DNA from 3 places in the Methylobacterium sp. PvR107 genome. Region 3 is predicted to be linked to each of the others. Evidence: predicted binding sites of a transcription regulator. Region 3 holds the regulator's gene; each other region holds the start of a gene.
The links. Region 3 encodes HrcA, which represses chaperone genes, less so after heat shock. Its sites were predicted from a motif close to GTTAGCACTCNCNNNNNGNGAGTGCTAAC; they were not measured.
Positions count from the first base shown of each region.

Region 1 (6,465 bases), 590 kb from region 3:
GCTTCACACCGCGACCGCCAGCTCAGAGACCGTGCCGCAAGACGCCGTCAGGCGGTCGGTCCGGGTGCACCCGTACACGCGCCAGCTGGCCCTGCCCTCCGGGCTCTTCTCGATCGCGCGGGAGGCGGCGATCTGCCGACCCTCGAACACCACCGCGATGCTGCTGGCGCTCGAAAGATCGGCGACGAACCGCTGCTTGAGACCCGCCTGGCAAGGCCCCGGGCCTCGCCACGCGCGAAGCTCGTGAGCACGCCAGGCCCCTTCTCACGGCCGGCGGCGACCGATCTCAACGGAAAAGGGGCCGCCTCTCGGCGACCCCTCTCCTTCGTCTCGCAGGTGGCTCGGACTTAGAAGTCCATGCCGCCCATGCCGCCGCCGCCCGGCATCGCGGGGGCGCCGCTGTCCTTCTTCGGCGCGTCGGCGACCATCGCCTCGGTGGTCACCAGCAGGCCGGCCACGGAGGCCGCGTCCTGCAGAGCGGTGCGCACCACCTTGGCCGGGTCGACGATGCCGGCCTGGATCATGTCGACATACTCTTCGGTCTGGGCGTTGAAGCCGTAGGTCTCCGAGGAGGTGTTGTCGGTGATCTTGCCGACCACGATCGAGCCTTCCACGCCCGCGTTCTGGGCGATCTGGCGGATCGGGGCCTCAAGGGCCTTCAGCACGATCTTGATGCCGGCCTGGACGTCCGGGATGTCGGACTTCAGCTCGGCAACCGCTTTCTTGGCGCGCAGGAGCGCGGTGCCGCCGCCGGGGACGATGCCTTCCTCGACCGCCGCGCGGGTGGCGTTGAGGGCGTCGTCGACGCGGTCCTTCTTCTCCTTGACCTCGACCTCGGTCGCGCCGCCGACGCGGATCACCGCGACGCCGCCCGCGAGCTTGGCCAGGCGCTCCTGCAGCTTCTCGCGGTCGTAGTCCGAGGTCGTCTCCTCGATCTGCGCCTTGATCTGGCTGATCCGGCCCTCGATGTCGGACTTCTCGCCGACGCCGTCGATGATCGTGGTGTTCTCCTTCTCGATCCGCACGCGCTTGGCGCGGCCGAGCATCGGGAGCGTCACGTTCTCGAGCTTGATGCCGAGATCCTCGGCGATCATCTGGCCCTTGGTCAGGATCGCGATGTCCTCGAGCATCGCCTTGCGGCGGTCACCGAAGCCCGGCGCCTTGACGGCCGCGACCTTCAGGCCGCCCCGGAGCTTGTTGACCACCAGCGTGGCCAGAGCCTCGCCCTCGATGTCCTCGGCGATGATCAGGAGCGGCTTGCCGGTCTGGACCACGGCCTCGAGCACCGGCAGCATGGCCTGGAGCGAGGACAGCTTCTTCTCGTGGATGAGGATGTAGGGGTCCTCGAGCTCGGCGACCATCTTCTCCGCGTTGGTGATGAAGTACGGGGAGAGGTAGCCGCGGTCGAACTGCATGCCCTCGACGACGTCGAGCTCGGTCTCGGCGGTCTTGGCCTCCTCGACCGTGATCACGCCCTCGTTGCCCACCTTCTGCATGGCGTGGGCGATCATCTGGCCGATCTCGGTGTCGCCGTTCGACGAGATGGTGCCGACCTGGGCGACCTCGTCGGAGGTCGAGACCTTCTTGGCGCGGGCGGTGATGTCCTTCACGGCGGCCGCCGTGGCGAGGTCGATGCCGCGCTTCAGGTCCATCGGGTTGATGCCGGCGGCGACGTACTTGGCGCCTTCGCGAACGATGGCCTGGGCCAGCACGGTCGCGGTGGTGGTGCCGTCACCCGCGATGTCGTTGGTCTTCGAGGCCACTTCGCGCACCATCTGGGCGCCCATGTTCTCGAAGCGGTCGGAGAGCTCGATCTCCTTGGCGACCGTCACACCGTCCTTGGTGATGCGCGGGGCGCCGAAGCTCTTCTCGATCACGACGTTGCGGCCCTTCGGGCCCAGCGTCACCTTCACCGCGTCGGCGAGGATGTCGACGCCGCGCAGCATCTTATCGCGGGCGTCGGCGGAGAAACGAACGTCTTTCGCTGCCATGGTTTGCCTCTTGTCTCGTGGTTGAACCCCAAGGCCTCAGGCGGCCTCAAAGGGCGGGGACGGATGATACGATCAGGCGGCGACGACGCCCATGATGTCGGATTCCTTCATGATCAGCAGGTCCTGACCGTCGATCTTGACCTCGGTGCCGGACCACTTGCCGAACAGGACGCGGTCGCCGGCCTTGACGTCGAGCGCGTTGACGCGGCCGGACTCGTCGCGGGCGCCGGGACCGACGGCGACGACTTCGCCCTCCTGCGGCTTCTCCTTGGCGGTGTCCGGGATGATGATGCCGCCCTTGGTCTTCTCTTCGCCTTCGATGCGACGGACGACCACTCGGTCGTGCAGCGGACGGAACTTCATGAGCTGCCCTCTTGCTTCAGGTCTGGAGTTGGCGTTGATGCGGCCGGCGGGACCGCTCGCGAACTCGACTGTTAGCACTCTGTCTCGGCGAGTGCCAAAGACGGCGGCGAGATAGGCCCGCTGCGGTTTCGAGTCAAGACTGTCGCACCCCCGCGCGACGGGGCGATGACGCGCCGGCGGCTGTCTTTCACCAACATGGATAACGCGCTCTCATGCTGAGCCTGCATGGTTCCGAAGGCCCGGTGGCGCTGCAACCCGGCAGCCCGATCCCGCGCGACACGGTGTGGCTGGACCTGAACGATCCGAGCCCCGAGGAAGCCGCGGCGGTCGAAGCCGCGACCGGCCTGCGCGTGCCGTCCCGGGCGGCGCTCTCGGAAGTCGAGACGTCGAGCCGCCTGCGCCGGGTCAAGGGGGGGCTCTCGCTGTCGACGCCGATGATCACCTTCGAGCAGAGCGCGTCGCAGCTGAAGCCGCTGGGCTTCCTGCTGACCAAGGATCACCTCGTCACGATCCGCTTCCACGACCTGCGGGCGTTCGATTCCTCGGCGAAGCGCATCGTGGACGGCGACGGCAGCACGACCCCGAGCGAGGTCTTCCTCGTCGTCTTGGAGGAACTGGTCGACAGCCTCGCGGACGCGCTCGAAGACATGGCATCGGAACTCGACTCGCTCTCGACCCGCATCTTCGACTTCGACGTCCGCGGCGCCGACCGCCGCCGGCTGGAGAGCCCGCCGCCCCGCCGCCGCGACCTCGCGCTGCGCCGGATCCTGCGCGGCATCAGCAATCGCGGGAAGGTGCTGGGCAAGATCCGCGCGAGCCTGCTCGGCTTGGAGCGGATCGTGCCGTTCGTGTCGGCCGCCTGCGACGGGCTCGGCCTGCCCGAGGATGGACGCTTCGATACGATCCGGCGCGACATCGAATCGCTCGACGAGTTCGAGACCCGGCTCGCCGAGAACGTGCAATTCCTCCTCGACGCGGCGCTCGGCCTGATCAACATCGAGCAGAACAACGTCTTCCGGGTGCTGACCGTGGTCTCGGTGGTCGGCGTCCCGCCGACGCTGATCGCCTCGATGTACGGCATGAACTTCAAGCACATGCCGGAACTCGACTGGGCCTACGGCTACCCTTACGCGCTCGGGTTGATCCTCTTCAGCGCCATTGCCCCGATCGTCTATTTCCGACTCCGGGGCTGGTTCTGACATCCCGCCGGAAACCGCATCCAGGGCGATGTCCTGCGGACCAACCTCGGTTGACCGCCATCGACACCTTCCCCGATCGATCGTCCGCCAGATCCGCGCCCGGATTGCCGGGCTCCTCACCGGCCAATCGGCCGACCTGTCGAAGCGCGCGACCGTGCTCAGGACGTCCGCCTGAGAAAGTGCTCAGTCCCGGGCGAGTTGCGCCCGACCGATTGCGAAGACCCGCCCGTCTCCGAGAAGGTGCGCGGTGAACCCGTTCGGAAACAAGCTCTCGATCGCCTTGTCGCGGACGTTCAGGCCGCCCGCATAAGCCCCGAAGGCCGGCATCACGAGGCGCGACCCGTCGGTGGCGAAGCAGCGGCGGCGGACTGCGCGGCCCCGCATGGCGACCTTGCCGCAGGGATGAAGATGGCCGGCGATCTCGCCGGCCACGGGCTCCGGGCTCGGCTCGTGGCGCAGGACGAGGCCACCGATGGTCAGCGACTCGGCGTAGCGGCCGCCGACGCCCTCGCTGACCGCCGCATCGTGGTTTCCGGCGATCCAGACCCAGTCCCGGCCCTCCTGCAGCGCCGCCACCAGGGCGCGGTCACCCGGCTCCATCCGCTCGGGCCCGCGGACATCGTGGAAGGAATCGCCGAGCGCGACCACGCGGGCGGGATCGTGGCGCACCACGGCCTCGTGCAGGCAGGCCAGGGTCTCGCGGGTATCGTAGGGCGGCAGGAACTGACCCGAGCGGGCCGCGTAGGACGAGCCCTTCTCCAGGTGGAGGTCGGAGACGATCAGCGTCCGGTGCTCCGGCAGCCACAGGCCGCCGCACAGGTCGAGCATCAGGGTCTCGCCCGCGAGCATCAGGGTCGGGTGCTTGGAAGTCTTCTCGAGTCTCAGGCCGGCCGCCAAGATCGCATCCTCGGAATCGTCGGGGGAGGGCGGATCGATGGTCAGGACAGAGCCTCTTGAAGAAGCTCCGCCTCGGCCTCGGCCAGGATCTCGTCGGCGCCCTCGCCGTAGACCCGCTCGCGCCCGATCTCGAGCATCACGGATACGGAGAGCGGCGAGACCCGGTCGAGAGACCTGTGGATGATTCGCCCCTGGATGCGCTCTAGCATCATGCCGAGGCGCCTCACGTCGAGGAGTCCGGTTGCCGCATCCTGCCGCGCCGCGCGGAGCAGCAGGTGGTCGGGCTGGTGCTTGCGCAGCACGTCGTAGATCAGGTCGGTCGAGATCGTGACCTGACGGCCCGATTTTTTTAGACCCGGGTGATGGCGCTCGATCAGACCGGCGATCACCGCGCACTGGCGAAACGTGCGCTTCATCATCGCCGATTCGTCGAGCCACGCCTCCAGGTCGTCGCCCAGCATGTCGACCGCGAACAGGTCGCCGATGAAGTCCGGATCGAGGGTCGCGCGCTCGGACACGTCGCGGGTCGTCCAGATCGCGATGCCGTAATCGTTGGCCGCGAAGCCCAGCGGCCGCAGGCCGTCACGCTCGAGCCGGCGGGTCAGCAGCATGCCGAGCGTCTGGTGGGCCAGGCGCCCCTCGAACGGGAAGGCCGTCAGGTAGTAGCGCTTGCCGCGCGGGAACGTCTCGACCAGCAGGTCGCGCTCGCCCGGCAGGACCGAGCGGCGGCGCTGCTGCAGCAGGTATTCGCCGATCTGCTGCGGCAGGCGCTCCCACGCGAACGGGTCGGCGATCAGCGCCCGGACCCGCTCGGCCAGGAAGGTCGAGAGCGGGAACTTCGCGCCCGCGTAGGACGGGATCGCCGGGTCGGTCCCGGGCGGTGCGCGGGTCACGAGGCACTCGTCCTCGGCCAGTCCCTCGAACCGCAGGGTCTCGCCGGCGAACAGGAAGGTGTCGCCGACGGTGAGCGTCTCGGCGAACTCGTCCTCGATCTCGCCGAGCACCCGGCCGGTCTTCGGCAGGACCGTGCCGGGCTTGCCGCGCACAGTCCGGCCGAGGCGCACCCGCACCCGGGCCGCCTCCACGATGGTGCCGACATTCATCCGGTAGGCCTGGGCGGTGCGGGCGTCGCGCACGCGCCAGAGCCCATCCGGTCCGCGCAGGATCTTGGCGAAGCGCTCGTAGGCGCGCAGCGCGTAGCCGCCGGTGGCAACGTAATCAACCACCTGCTCGAACGACTCCCAGGTCAGGCCGGCATAGGGCGCCGCCGAGACGATCTCGTCGTAGAGGTCGAGGGGATCAAAGGCGTCGGCGCAGGCCATGCCGAGCACGTGCTGCGCGAGCACGTCGAGGGCGCCCAGCCGGGCGTCGGGCGTGTCCTGCGCGGCCTCCTCGACGGCGTCGAGCGCCGCCTGGCACTCCAGCATCTCGAAGCGGTTGCCGGGGACGAGATAGGCCTTCGAGGGCTCGTCCATCCGGTGGTTGGCCCGGCCGATCCGCTGCATGATCCGGCTCGCGCCCTTCGGCGCGCCGACATTGACCACGAGGTCGACGTCGCCCCAATCGATGCCGAGGTCGAGGGTCGCGGTGCAGACGATCGCGCGCAGCTGGCCCGCCGCCATGGCGGCCTCGACCCTGCGCCGCTGCTGGGCGTCGAGGGAGCCATGGTGGATCGCGATCGGCAGCGCGTCCTCGTTGAGCCGCCACAATTCCTGGAAGGTGTACTCGGCCTGGAGGCGCGTGTTGACGAAGACCAGCGTGGTCCGATGCTCCTTGATGAGCTCGTAGATCGCCGGCATCGAATGCCAGGCGGTGTGGCCGGAGATTGGCAGAGCCCGGCCGAGGTCGAGCATGCGCAGGTCCGCCTTCGCGCCGCCGGCCACGGTGACGAGGTCGGCCATGGAGGGCACCGCACGCTCTCCCTCCTCGGCGGAAGAGGGCGGCCCGGTCGTTAGGCCGGGTCGGGCCGGGACGAAGTCCCGCAAGCGGGGAGCGCGGGTTTCGGAAGGGGCGCG
Region 1 covers NZ_JAFIBW010000001.1:1,145,852-1,152,316, reverse strand. The annotation lists gene groL (chaperonin GroEL) at 348-1,991, opposite strand; gene groES (co-chaperone GroES) at 2,064-2,354, opposite strand; gene JOE48_RS05275 (CorA family divalent cation transporter) at 2,567-3,553, shown strand; gene pdeM (ligase-associated DNA damage response endonuclease PdeM) at 3,737-4,450, opposite strand; gene JOE48_RS05265 (ligase-associated DNA damage response DEXH box helicase) at 4,492-6,465, opposite strand, start outside.
Region 1: a site for HrcA is predicted at 2,425-2,453, ahead of groES (co-chaperone GroES). Genes of this name have one in related genera too.

Region 2 (6,465 bases), 2.6 Mb from region 3:
TAGGGGTGCGGGACTTTGTCGTTCATTGGCCCGATATGTCAGCTCAGCGCCGCCGACGCCAGTCTCCGGCGCACCCCCGCCCGATCTGATCACAGCCTGGCGAGGCTTGGCGCCATTCCTTACGAGCGAGGCCAGACACGCGACGGGGCCCGAGAGGCCGGAGAGGGCGTGCGGATAGCCGAGGCTCATAAGCCACGTCGGGAACGGTCCCGCGACGGGAATGCGCGGCCGGCAAGCGCCCTCAGAGGCGCGGCACCTCTGGACGCTCAGGTAGCAAGCTGGAGCAGCACATTTGCCTCGGCGCCGATGAGACAGTGACGCGCACATTTGGCCACCGGCCGGACTCGATCGCAACAAGCGACTTGCGCACCAACTCAAAGCGTCCAGATCTGACGGGCTTTGTTGCGGATTTACCTGGAAGGACGGCGACGGCCCCGTGGACCGACACAAGTCGGTGTATTGTCCCTATTCTCGTCAAGAAGCTTGCGCCACCGGATTAGCCGCTCCGGTTCGATCTTGCCTTCGGTGATGGCGGCCTGCACGGCGCAACCGGGTTCGTGGGCGTGCGTACAGTCACGGTATCGGCACAAGGGCGCGCGTTCGACGATCTCGGCAAACAGGGTATCGATCCCTTCCGCGGCGCCACTGACGTGCAGCGTCCGCATTCCCGGCGTGTCGATGACCCAGCCACCGCCGGCGATCGCATGCAACGATCGCGACGTGGTCGTGTGGCGTCCCTTCGCATCGTGCTCGCGAATGCCGCCGGTCTGTTGAGCAAGGGCCTGACCTGGACCGACCAGCGTGTTCACCAGAGTGGATTTGCCGACACCGGAGGAGCCGACCAGCGCCACGGTCCGCCCCACTCCGCACCACGGCGCGAGCGTGCCTGCAGCCGTCGAAAGACGGGGATTGACGGTCACGACGTCGAGCCCGCGCTGCAACTGAGATGCTTGGCGCTGGTAAGCTCCCAAATCGGCGGTTGTGTCGGCCTTGGTGAGCAAGATCACCGGGGTTGTGCCGCCTTGATTGGCCAGTGCCAAATAGCGCTCCAGGCGCGCGGGATTGAAGTCGGCGTTGCAAGAGGTGACGATAAACAGCGTATCGACATTGGCCGCAGCGGCTTGAAGCGTTCGGCTGCCTTCCGTGCGTCGCTCCATCACCGTCCTGCGGCTGAGACGGCGATGCAGTGTCTGTGTCCGGGGGTCGGCCAGGATCCAATCGCCCACCGTGAAGTCGCCCGTATTTGCATGAACGGCCAGCGACAGCTCGACCGATCCGGCCTGCGATAGGGCAGTCAGACGGGAGCGGTGAATCGCAGCAATCCGCATCGGGGCGAAATCAGCCTCGTGGGGTTCGCGCTGGTCTTCGAAGAAATCGGACCAACCCAGGCTTGCAAGCGATAGGGGTTGGGAGGCGGTGGGATGATCGATCACCGCCCTGCCCATGACATGACATCACGCGCCTGGCCAGCCCGCCGCATCAGACCCACACCGAAGCCCGCGGGAACGCGCGGACGGTTCCACAACTGTCCCGCTTGAACATACCCGATGAAGCGGAAGGTCGTGTCGATGCGCAGGCTGATCCGAACCGCTCCATGACGAACTGAGGAATGCGGCCGGTTTGAACTGCCGTGTCCGGATTGAGGTGGCGGAGGTGCATCATTTCCACCTCCAACAAGCGCATCGCGATCCTGCGACATGGAGTTAGCACTTCTACGTCGCGAGTGCTAAGGATGCGTCGATCGGGCAGTGAAGTGCTCCTTCGCCGCGACGCCTCCCGCGACAGAGCCCACCATGTCGGTTGGATCTCGCTTGGGAACGATCAGGATCTCACGATGAAATTCCGTCCGTTGCACGACCGCGTGGTGCTCCGTCGCATCGAAGGCGAGGAGAAGACCAAGGGCGGCATCATCATTCCCGATACGGTCAAAGAGAAGCCGCAGGAAGGTGAGGTCGTCGCCGTGGGGCCAGGTGCTCGGGACGAGGCAGGCAAGATTAACGCACTCGAGGTGAAAGCCGGCGACCGCGTCCTGTTCGGCAAGTGGTCCGGCACCGAAGTCAAGATCGACGGTCAGGACCTTCTGATCATGAAGGAATCCGACATCCTGGGCATCGTCGCCTAGCTCGGATCAGGCCGCAACGGCCTCGATCCCCGACCTGCCCTTTGAGGCGCCCGCTGTGGCGCGCCTCGGGGCCAAACGACAGATGATGAGCCCCCGACCATGTCCGCCAAAGACGTTCGCTTTTCGGTCGATGCCCGCGAGAAGATGCTGCGCGGTGTCGAACTGCTCGCCAGTGCGGTGAAGGTGACGCTGGGCCCGAAGGGCCGCAACGTCGTGATCGAGAAGAGCTTCGGCGCCCCGCGCATCACCAAGGACGGTGTGACGGTCGCCAAAGAAATCGAGCTGGTCGACAAGTTCGAGAACATGGGCGCCCAGATGGTGCGCGAAGTGGCCTCGAAGTCGAGCGACACGGCCGGTGACGGCACCACTACCGCGACCGTTCTGGCTGCCTCCATCGTCCGGGAGGGCGTGAAGTACGTCGCCGCCGGCATGAACCCGATGGACCTGAAGCGCGGCATCGATCTGGCCGTGGCCGCAGTCGTGAAGGATATCGGCGCGCGCTCTCGCAAGGTCGCTTCGTCCGACGAGATCGCCCAGGTCGGCACGATCTCCGCCAACGGCGACATCGAGATCGGCCAGATGATCGCCCACGCCATGCAGAAGGTGGGCAACGAGGGCGTGATCACGGTCGAGGAGGCCAAGACCGCCGAGACCGAGCTCGACGTCGTCGAGGGCATGCAGTTCGACCGCGGCTACCTCTCCCCGTACTTCATCACCAACGCGGAGAAGATGGTCGCCGAGCTCGAGGACCCCTACATCCTCATCCACGAGAAGAAGCTGTCCTCGCTCCAGGCCATGCTGCCGGTGCTCGAGGCCGTGGTCCAGACCGGCAAGCCGCTCCTGATCATCGCCGAGGACATCGAGGGCGAGGCTCTGGCCACGCTCGTGGTCAACAAGCTCCGGGGCGGCCTGAAGGTCGCAGCCGTCAAGGCGCCGGGCTTCGGTGACCGCCGCAAGGCGATGCTCGAGGACATCGCGATCCTGACCAAGGGCCAGATGATCGCCGAGGATCTCGGCATCAAGCTCGAGAACGTGACGCTCCCGATGCTCGGCCGCGCCAAGCGCGTGCGAATCGAGAAGGAGAACACCACGATCATCGACGGTGCCGGCGAGAAGTCCGACATCGAGGGCCGGATCAGCCAGATCAAGGCGCAGATCGAGGAGACGACCTCGGACTACGACCGCGAGAAGCTGCAGGAGCGCCTGGCCAAGCTCGCGGGCGGCGTCGCGGTGATCCGCGTCGGCGGTTCGACCGAGGTCGAGGTCAAGGAGAAGAAGGACCGCGTCGACGATGCGCTCCACGCAACCCGCGCGGCGGTCGAGGAAGGCATCGTCCCCGGCGGCGGCACGGCGCTCCTGCGCGCCAAGGCGGCCGTCCAGGGCCTTTCGAACGACAACCCGGACGTCCAGGCCGGCATCAAGATCGTGCTGAAGGCGCTCGAGGCTCCGATCCGTCAGATCGCCTCGAACTCCGGCGTCGAGGGCTCGATCGTGGTCGGCAAGATCCTGGCCAATGCCTCTTCGACCTACGGCTTCAACGCCCAGACCGAAGAGTATGTCGACATGCTCCAGGCCGGGATCGTCGACCCGGCCAAGGTCGTCCGCGCTGCGCTTCAGGGAGCGGCTTCGGTCGCCGGACTTCTCGTGACCACGGAGGCGATGATCTCCGAGGCTCCGCGCAAGGATACTCCTGCCATGCCTGCCGGCGGCGGCATGGGTGGCATGGGCGGTATGGACTTCTAACCGACCATGGCGCGAGCGGCGCTTTCTGACGAGCCGAAGATCGGCTCGTGAGCGAGCGCCGCGGGGCGCGGCACGGCCCGATCGAACCAGGGGTCGCTCACGCAGCACCCGCCTGTGCCGTCGACTGCCGCTTCAGCACCCAGACTATTTCTTATCGCGCCAAGACAGCTGTCCCGACTTCGATATCCAGCAATCGATGTCTGAACGGGTCAAGCAGCAGACCGGCCGCAGGATCTCGGATCCGCGCGGTCGAGCGCCGCACGGAACACGCCCTGGCCCGGTCAGGTCCGCAGAACGCCAGGGCGTTTCAGTGCCGGACATAGTCCCAGACCTTGGAGATCACGACCGACCCCTCCCCCACGGATGAAGCGACACGCTTGACCGAGCCCGCGCGGACATCGCCGACCGCGAAGATTCCCGGATGCGAGGTCGCATAGGGGGACGCTGCGCCGGCCGTGTCGCCCGTCAGCACGAATCCATGGTCGTCGAGCTTGATGAGATCGGCGAGCCAGCGTGTGTTGGGCGCCGCCCCGACCATGACGAATACGGCGCATGTCGCGACCGTGCGGACGGTCCCATCCTCCACGTTGCGAACGGTCACGGCATCCAGGCGATCCTCGCCGTGGAGAGCGCTGAGTTCAGAGCCATACTCGATGGTGATCGCCGGGTCCGCTTCCAGGCGGCTCGAGAGATATTGCGACATCGAGGCCGCCAGCGACTGTCCACGTACCAGGAGCCGGACATGCCTGGCTGAGCGACTGAGAAACATCGCCGCCTGTCCTGCGGAGTTGCCACCACCGATGATGATCGCCTCGGCATTCCGGCAGTAGCGCGCCTCGATGTCCGTCGCCGCATAATAAATGCCGGCGCCTTCGAACGCTTCGAGCCGGTCGATCGGCAGGCGCCGGTACTGGACACCGGTCGCGACGACGACGGCGCGCCCACGAACGCGTTGCCCGTTCTCGAAGGTCGCGCAGAACGCACCGTCCTCAAGCCGCTCCAGCTTCGCCACCCGTCGCGGCATCGCGAACCGCGTTCCGAACTTCATCGCCTGAACCTCGCCGCGCCAGACGAGGTCGGCTCCGGAGATGCCGGTGGGAAATCCCATGTAGTTCTCGATGCGGCTCGACGTACCGGCTTGGCCACCGATCGCGACATCCTCGACCACCAGGGCGCGAAGCCCCTCTGCACCGGCATAGACGCCGGCCGCCACACCGGACGGACCGCCGCCGACGATGATCACGTCGAAGGCTTCGTCGTCGATGAGTTTGTGGTTGAGCCCGAAGAGCTGAGCGATCTTGTCGGGCGTCGGTTCCGCCACGACGATGTCGCGTCCGAAGATCACGGCCGGCCGGTCTGCCGCGACCGCACAGCTCTGCGCGACAGTACGCGCCTCCGGGCTGCCGAGCGCGTAGGACCGGTAGGGAAGGCGATTGCGACTCGCGAATTCCGCGATTTTACGGACGGCTCGGTCGTCATCCTCGCCGATCAGCACCAAAGCGCCGTCCCGCGCGTCGAGCTGCCGCCGCCGCCGTGCCGCGAGGACCGTGATGACGATGTCCGACATCTCGGGGATCTCGGACATCAGCCGCAGCATCTCCAGCCGCGGCACCTCGATCACGGCGGTATCCAGGACCGCCCGCATGGGCATCGACCAGTTCCCGCCGTTCAGGAACGAGATCTCGCCCATGAACTGCGTTGGCCCGAGCGTGGCCGGAAGGTGCCGCTCACTCGTGAACGGGTTGACCACTTCGATCTTGCCCGCTTCGACATAGACGAACCGGTCAGCCGGTTCGCCCGCGCGAGCGAGGAACGTCCCGGCTGGATAATGTCGCTCGACACCAGCCGCCTGAAGCGCGGCGATATGGGATGCGGCGAGGGGGACACGCTGCATCTCACGCAGATCACGGCCGATCGTTTCCATCTTTCTGCTTGCCCCTCACTGTGACCGATGCCGCGAAAGGTCGATCGCGCCTCGTTCTCAAGCCACGTCCAACATTCCAGGATGCATGGGTTCACGTCGCGTCATTGCTGGCACCGACCTGCGCGCGACCGATCATCGTACACGGACGAGCCTTCCGCGTTCGGGTTCGAAACCTTTGCTTTCATCAATGGTATCGCGCGGTCCGCGCGACACTGCGAATCAGAAACGTGAGCGCCCCACACGCATCCTCTGCGCGGAACGCGCCGCCGCCGGCCATCCGCCCGCCTTTCGTACACCGCGCGAACGCCCCTTATCCGAAACCCTCCGCTACCATGGGCGGACGTTCCGATACTTGTCCGTAATCCACGCTTCATGCAGCAGCCAGGGTCGCCATCGACCGCAGATCTTACCCGATTTTACCACCGGGCCTGGCCGAACTCGCCTAGCGTCGCCCCAACACTGAGCGTGGAGGGCGAGGCGACATGAACCCGAGCGGATCCGTCCATCCGGCGGACAGCGACCGACGCGATCTTCTTGTGGCCGCAGGCGCAGCGATGGCTGCCGGGATGGTCGCACTCGCGCCCGCCGAGGCACAGTCCGGATCACCTGCTCGCAGCGGCGACCGTAATTCGGCGCCGCTGGGTTCGCGTCTCCAGGGCGTGCAGCATTTCGGCGT
Region 2 covers NZ_JAFIBW010000001.1:4,331,294-4,337,758, reverse strand. The annotation lists gene JOE48_RS20395 (hypothetical protein) at 1-26, opposite strand, end outside; gene rsgA (ribosome small subunit-dependent GTPase A) at 411-1,445, opposite strand; gene groES (co-chaperone GroES) at 1,835-2,122, shown strand; gene groL (chaperonin GroEL) at 2,222-3,865, shown strand; gene JOE48_RS20375 (FAD-dependent oxidoreductase) at 4,173-5,789, opposite strand; gene JOE48_RS20370 (VOC family protein) at 6,344-6,465, shown strand, end outside.
Region 2: a site for HrcA is predicted at 1,703-1,731, ahead of groES (co-chaperone GroES). Genes of this name have one in related genera too.

Region 3 (6,465 bases):
GGAGCTGCCGCAGGCGCCTGCTGCGGCCACTCCGGCCATCTCGGCCACGCCGGCTGCATTGGCGGGCCAGCGTATTGGGACGGGCGGCGTCAAGGTCGCGCTGGTCCTTCCGCTCAGCGGTCAGGGCGCTACGGTGGGCAACGCCCTGCGCAACGCGGCGCAGCTCGCTTATGATGAGGCCCAACAGCCGGACCTGACGATCCTGGTCGAGGACGACCGGGGCACGCCGGACGGTGCCCGCGACGCGACGCAGAACGCGCTGCGTCAGGGCTCCGAGATCGTTCTCGGCCCGCTCTTCGCGGGCAGCGTGCAGGCCGCCGCCAACGTGGCGAAGACGGCCGGCAAACCGGTGATCGGCTTCTCCACGGACGCGACGGTGGCCAGCCGGGGCGTGTATCTTCTGAGCTTCCTCCCGCAGCCCGAGGTTGATCGCATTATCGAGGACTCCGTCGCGGGCGGGAAACGCTCCTTCGCGGCCCTGATCCCCGAGACCGCCTACGGCAACGCCGTCGAGGCCGAGTTCCGGGAGGTCGTCGCCCGCCGGGGTGCCCGCGTCGCCGCGGTCGAACGCTATCCGGCGGGCGCGCCCGGCCCTGCAGTCGAGCGCCTGGCGCGGGTGATCACGGGCCCGGCCGCCACCGCGGACGCGCTGTTCATCCCGGAGACGGCCGAGGCCATGCCGGCCGTCGCGCTCGCCCTCACGAAGGCGGGATTCTCGCCGGGTCGGGTCCGTCCCATAGGAACGGCGCTCTGGAACGAGCCGGGCCTGTTCGCCCTGCCGGCCCTTCAAGGCGGGCGCTTTGCTTCGCCGGACCGCAGCGGCTTCTCGAATTTCAGCGGCCGCTACCAAGCCCGTTTCGGCAGCGTTCCACCACGTGTTGCCTCGCTGGCCTACGACGCGGTGACGCTCGCCGCTGCCCTGGCGCGCCAATACGGCTCGCAGCGCTTCGCCGAGACGACTCTCACCAGCGGATCCGGCTTCGCCGGGGTCGACGGTACCTTCCGCTTCCGCCCGGATGGTCAGAGCGAGCGCGCTCTGGCGATTTTCGAGATCCGCAACAACGCCGCGCCCGTCGTGAGCCCCGCACCCCGCGTGCTGGCCAAGCCGGGTATCTGATCAGGTCGCGAGTTCCGCCACCAGGGCGTTGAGGACGGGCGCACCGCGCGCGGTCGCCGCGATGCGGCCGCCGGGGCGCCGCTCCAGCAACCCGTCGCCTACCAGCATCCCGATCCGGTTGCCGTTGAGCGGACGCCCTTTCAGCGCGGCATAGCGATCCGGGTCGATGCCCTCGACGAGCCGCAGGCCCATCACCAGGAACTCGTCCGCCTGATCCTCAGGTGCGAGCGTCTCGGTTTCGACGATTCCGTGACCGTCGCGCTCGACCTTCGCGCGCCACCCCTCCGGCGACCGCTCGGTGACGGTGCCGATCCGCCCGTGCTCCGTGACCAGCCGCCCGTGGGCGCCGGGGCCGATGCCGGCATATTCCCCGTAACGCCAGTAGAGCAGGTTGTGGCGCGATTCCGCGCCCGGCCTGGCATGGTTCGAGATCTCGTAGGCTGGGAGGCCGGCTTTGGCGCAGAGATCCTGTGTCACGTCGTAGAGCACGCGGCCGGTCTCGTCGTCCGGGGTGACCAGCTTGCCGGCGGCGGCGAGGCCATGGAACGGCGTACCCGGCTCGATGGTCAGTTGATAGAGGCTCAGATGCTCGGCCGCCCGCGCCAGGGCTTCGCCCAGCTCGGACCGCCACGCCGCCGGCGTCTGGCCGGGGCGGGCATAGATCAGGTCGAAGGACGTGCGCGCGAAAACCGCCTGGGCGACCTCGATCGCCGCCAGCGCCTGCGCCACGTCGTGGAGTCGGCCGAGCGTCCGCAGGGACGCGTCATCCAGCGCCTGCACGCCGAGCGAGACGCGGTTGATGCCGGCCGCATGGTAGCCGCGAAAGCGGCCGGCCTCGACGCTCGACGGGTTCGCCTCCAGGGTGATCTCGGCGTCGGGCGCCACGCTCCAGTGGGCCGCCACGGCTTCGAGCAATCCGGCGACCGTCGCGGGCTGCATCAGCGAAGGCGTCCCACCGCCCAGGAAGATGCTGGTGACGGTGCGCCCCGGCGTGCGCGCGGCATTGTGGGCGATCTCGGCACGGAACGCGTCGAGGAAGCGTGGCTCGTCCACGCCCCCGTGGCGGACATGGCTGTTGAAGTCGCAATACGGGCATTTCGCCGCGCAGAAGGGCCAGTGCAGGTAGATGCCGAAGCCCGCATCGCGGGTCGGGTGGTCCGGGCCGGTCGGTGTCATGATCGCCGGGATGTGAGCGCCCGCGTCCCGTTTGGCAATCAGGACGCGGGCGCGAGGCACGCCCGGCTAAGATCGACGAAGGCCCGGGCCCGGTGCGAGAGCCCCGCGCCCTTCTGCCAATCGACGCCGTGCTTCTCGTCCGCGGTCATCTCGCCGAAGGTGCGCTCATGCCCGTCTGGCCGGAAGATCGGGTCGTAGCCGAATCCGGCCGAGCCCCGCGCCGCGACGAGCTCGCCGAACACCCGGCCCTCGAACAGCTCCGTGTGGCCGTCCGGCCAAGCGAGCACCAGCGCCGAGACGAAATGCGCCCGGCGCTCCGCCGCGCCGCGCCGGTCCAGCTCGGCGAAGATCCGCGCCATGGCGCCGGTGAAATCCTTGGTCGGCCCGGCCCAGCGGGCCGAGAAGATGCCCGGCGCCCCGTCGAGGGCGTTCACGCACAGGCCGGAATCGTCCGCGAAGGCCGGAAGCCCGGTCGCGTCGGCTGCGGCCGTCGCCTTGATGGCGGCGTTCTCGGCGAACATCGTGCCGGTCTCCTCCGGCTCCGGGAGGCCGAGTTCGCCGGCCGAGACGGCCTCGATCCCGAACGGCGCCAGCAGCTCGCGCATCTCGGCGAGCTTGCCCGCATTGTGGGTGGCGATCACCACCTTGCCGGTCAGCCGCCGGCTCACGCGATCGCCTCCTTCTGGAGCGCGACCAGCCGGTCGGTGCCGGCGCGGGCGAGCCGCAGCAGCTCGAGGAGCTGATCTTGCGAGAACGGCTCCATCTCGGCGGTGCCCTGCACCTCGACGATGCCGCCCCGGCCGGTGAGCACGAAGTTGGCGTCGGTCTCGGCCGCAGAATCCTCGGCGTAATCGAGGTCGAGAACCGGCGTACCCTTGTACAGGCCGCAGGATACGGCGGCGACGTGGTCGCGAAGCGGATCGACCGAGATGATCGAGCGCGTCCGCATCCATGCGAAGCAATCGTGCAGCGCCACCCAGGCACCCGTGATCGCGGCGGTCCGGGTGCCACCGTCGGCCTGGATCACGTCGCAATCGATTGTAACCTGACGCTCGCCGAGGGCCGGCAAGTTGGTCACCGCCCGCAGAGAGCGTCCGATCAGCCGCTGGATCTCCTGCGTCCGGCCCGAAGGCTTACCGGAACCGACCTCGCGGCGGGTGCGTTCGTGGGTCGCACGCGGGAGCATGGCGTACTCGGCCGTGACCCAGCCCTTGCCCGAACCGCGCAGCCAGGGGGGACCGCGCTCCTCCAACGAGGCGGTGCAGAGCACCCGGGTGTTGCCAAAGCTGACGAGGCAGGAACCCTCGGCGTAGCGCGAGACAGCGCGCTCCAGGCTCACGGGCCGCAACTCGTCGGCGGCACGCTTGGAAGGCCGCATCGCGGGCCCCTTCTGTGGTGAGAAGTCGAGGGCCGGGCTCTTAGGCCGCCACGCCACCGCGAGCAAGCATCGCCGTATGGATTGATCCACGCGTGTTGGACGGACATGATCGGACCACAGGATGACCGCGTGACAGATCCCCACCCCAGAGTTTCAAACAGCCAACCCATGCAGGCGCTTGCCGCACTGAACGAACGCGCGCGCGAAATCTTCCGGCAGATCGTCGAGAGCTACCTCACGACGGGCGAGCCGGTGGGATCGCGCAATCTTGCCCGCATCCTCCCGATGGCGCTGTCGCCGGCTTCGATTCGCAACGTGATGGCGGATCTGGAGCATTCCGGCCTGATCTTCGCCCCCCACACCTCGGCCGGCCGGCTGCCGACCGAGCTGGGCCTGCGATTCTTCGTCGACGCGATGCTCGAACTCGGCGATGTCAGCCAGGACGAGCAGCAGCGCATCGAGGCGCAGATGCGGGCCGCAGCTTCGGGCCACACCTTCGAGTCGGCTTTGGCCGAAGCCTCGACCATGTTGTCGGGTGTCTCGCGCGGGGCCGGCGTGGTGCTGACCACGAAAGCCAACGTCAACCTGAAGCATATCGAGTTCGTGCGCCTCGACCCGGCCCGCGCCCTCGTCATCCTGGTCTCGGATGACGGCTCCGTGGAAAACAGGCTGGTGGACCTGCCCCCAGGCCTGCCGACGGGGGCGCTACAGGAGGCCACCAATTACCTCAACGCCCGGCTCCAGGGCCGCACCCTCGGATTGCTGCGCGCCGAGATTGAGGCCGGCCGCAAGGCGATGAAGCGGGAGCTGGACGCGCTGACCGAGCGCTTGGTTTATGCCGGGCTCGCGACGCCGGTCGGCCCGACGGAAGCGCGGCAGCTGATCGTGCGCGGGCAGGCCAACCTGCTGGACGATCTGCGCGCGGTCGAGGATCTCGAGCGCATCCGGCTGCTGTTCAATGACCTCGAAACCCAGAAGGACGTCATCGACCTTCTGGCCCGGGCCGAGGGCGGCGAGGGCGTGCGTATCTTCATCGGCTCCGAGAACAAGCTGTTCTCGCTCTCGGGCTCGTCGCTGATCGCGGCCCCGTTCCGCGACGGGTCGCAGCAGATCGTCGGCGTCGTCGGCGTCATCGGCCCGACGCGGCTGAACTACGCGCGCATCGTGCCGATGGTCGACTACACCGCGCGGGTGGTGTCGAAGCTCCTCGACGGCGGTCGGTGACGCGCCGGGCAGGATTGAATCCCGCCCGGCGCGTCGATCGGACGACGGTTGGCGGCGCTCAGGCCGGGATCACGTCCACGATCTCGTAGGTGTCGGGGTCGATGATCACGATGTCGTCGCGCACGAGGACGAACTCGTAGCCCTCGTATTCCGGCACGATCGAGACGATCGCCGGCGGCAGCCGATGCAGGGTGACCGAACGCGGGATTGCGGTGCCCACGGCGAGACCGAAGGCGACGTCGCGCAGCGGCGACACGCCGAGGCGCGTGATCGAGCTGCGGAACTCGGTGCGCTGCCGCGTATCGAGGCGGTTCACCGCGCCGCGGGCAGACCCACCACCGCGGACACCGCCGCGCGCGCCCTCGCGCGCTCCATCCCGTGCGCCGTCACGGCCGCCGCGCTCGCCAGCCGAGCCGCGGCCGCCCTGGTTCGGACCGGCGCCATCGCGGTCACCGCGCTCGCCGGCGGGACCGCCTTCGCGGCCGCCCCGCTCGCCAGCCGGGCCGCGGCCGCCCTGGTTCGGACCAGCACCATCGCGGTCACCACGCTCGCCGGCAGGACCGCCGTCGCGGCCGCCCCGCTCGCCGGCTCCAGCATTGCCAGGTCCGTTGCGCTCGGCCGCGCCGCCGGAGCGACCCGGGCCTTCCGCACCACGACCGGCCGGACCACCGGGTTCCGCGCCGCGCGCGCCGCCGTCGGCACCCGCCGCGCCGGGTCCGCGCATCCCGCCCTCGGCTCCGCCGGCACCGCCGCGCCCGCCGCCGCCCGGTCCCGCGCCGCCTGCCGCAGGGGCGCCAGCGCCGCCAGCGCCGCCGCCGGGGCCTCCGCCCGCACCGCCGCCGCCAGGGCCGCCCTGCGCGAACGCGGTCGCCGCTCCCGCGACGACGATCGCGGCCGCCACCGTGTCTCTCAGAATCCGCTTCATGGCATCTCCTCCTGGCAATGTTGGAGCGCCCTTGACGCCCGCGCCGGCCCCGCAACGAGCCCCCGGGCCAAACTGTTCCGTCGCGTCCTCGTCAGAGGGAACGCCTCTGGCGGCGATCTCAGCCTTCCCGTCATCCCGGAGCCGGGGAGCGGGACCCGGGCTCATGGGCGCGGCAAGCGGCGCTCGGATCATGCAGGAATCGCCCACCCGGACAGCTCGAAGGCGGTGACACTTGCTGCGACGGGTCGTGGCTAAGTCCCCTCACGGACTTGCGATCACGGTCATCACCTGTAACGTCGCGCCCTGCAAAGAAGAGCCCGGCTTGTCGCCGGCCGAAAACGTGATTGACGGAGACGCCATGTCCGCCTCGCGAGACGATACGATCGGTATCGCACCGGGCGCCCTCAGCGACGCAGCCGATCGGAAGCGGCGCATCTGGGCGATCGTGGGCTCGTCGTCGGGCAATCTCGTCGAGTGGTACGATTTCTACTGCTACGCGTTCTTCGCCCTCTACTTCGCGCCGGCCTTCTTCCCGAAGGGCGATTCCACGAGCCAGCTGCTCCAGACCGCCGGCATCTTCGCCGTGGGCTTCTTCATGCGGCCGATCGGCGGCTGGCTGTTCGGCCGCATCGCCGACCGCGTCGG
Region 3 covers NZ_JAFIBW010000001.1:1,739,567-1,746,031, forward strand. The annotation lists gene JOE48_RS08025 (penicillin-binding protein activator) at 1-1,117, shown strand, start outside; gene hemW (radical SAM family heme chaperone HemW) at 1,118-2,293, opposite strand; gene rdgB (RdgB/HAM1 family non-canonical purine NTP pyrophosphatase) at 2,332-2,961, opposite strand; gene rph (ribonuclease PH) at 2,958-3,671, opposite strand; gene hrcA (heat-inducible transcriptional repressor HrcA) at 3,840-4,895, shown strand; gene JOE48_RS31030 (DUF1236 domain-containing protein) at 4,954-5,211, opposite strand; gene JOE48_RS31035 (hypothetical protein) at 5,208-5,729, opposite strand; gene JOE48_RS08055 (MFS family transporter) at 6,179-6,465, shown strand, end outside.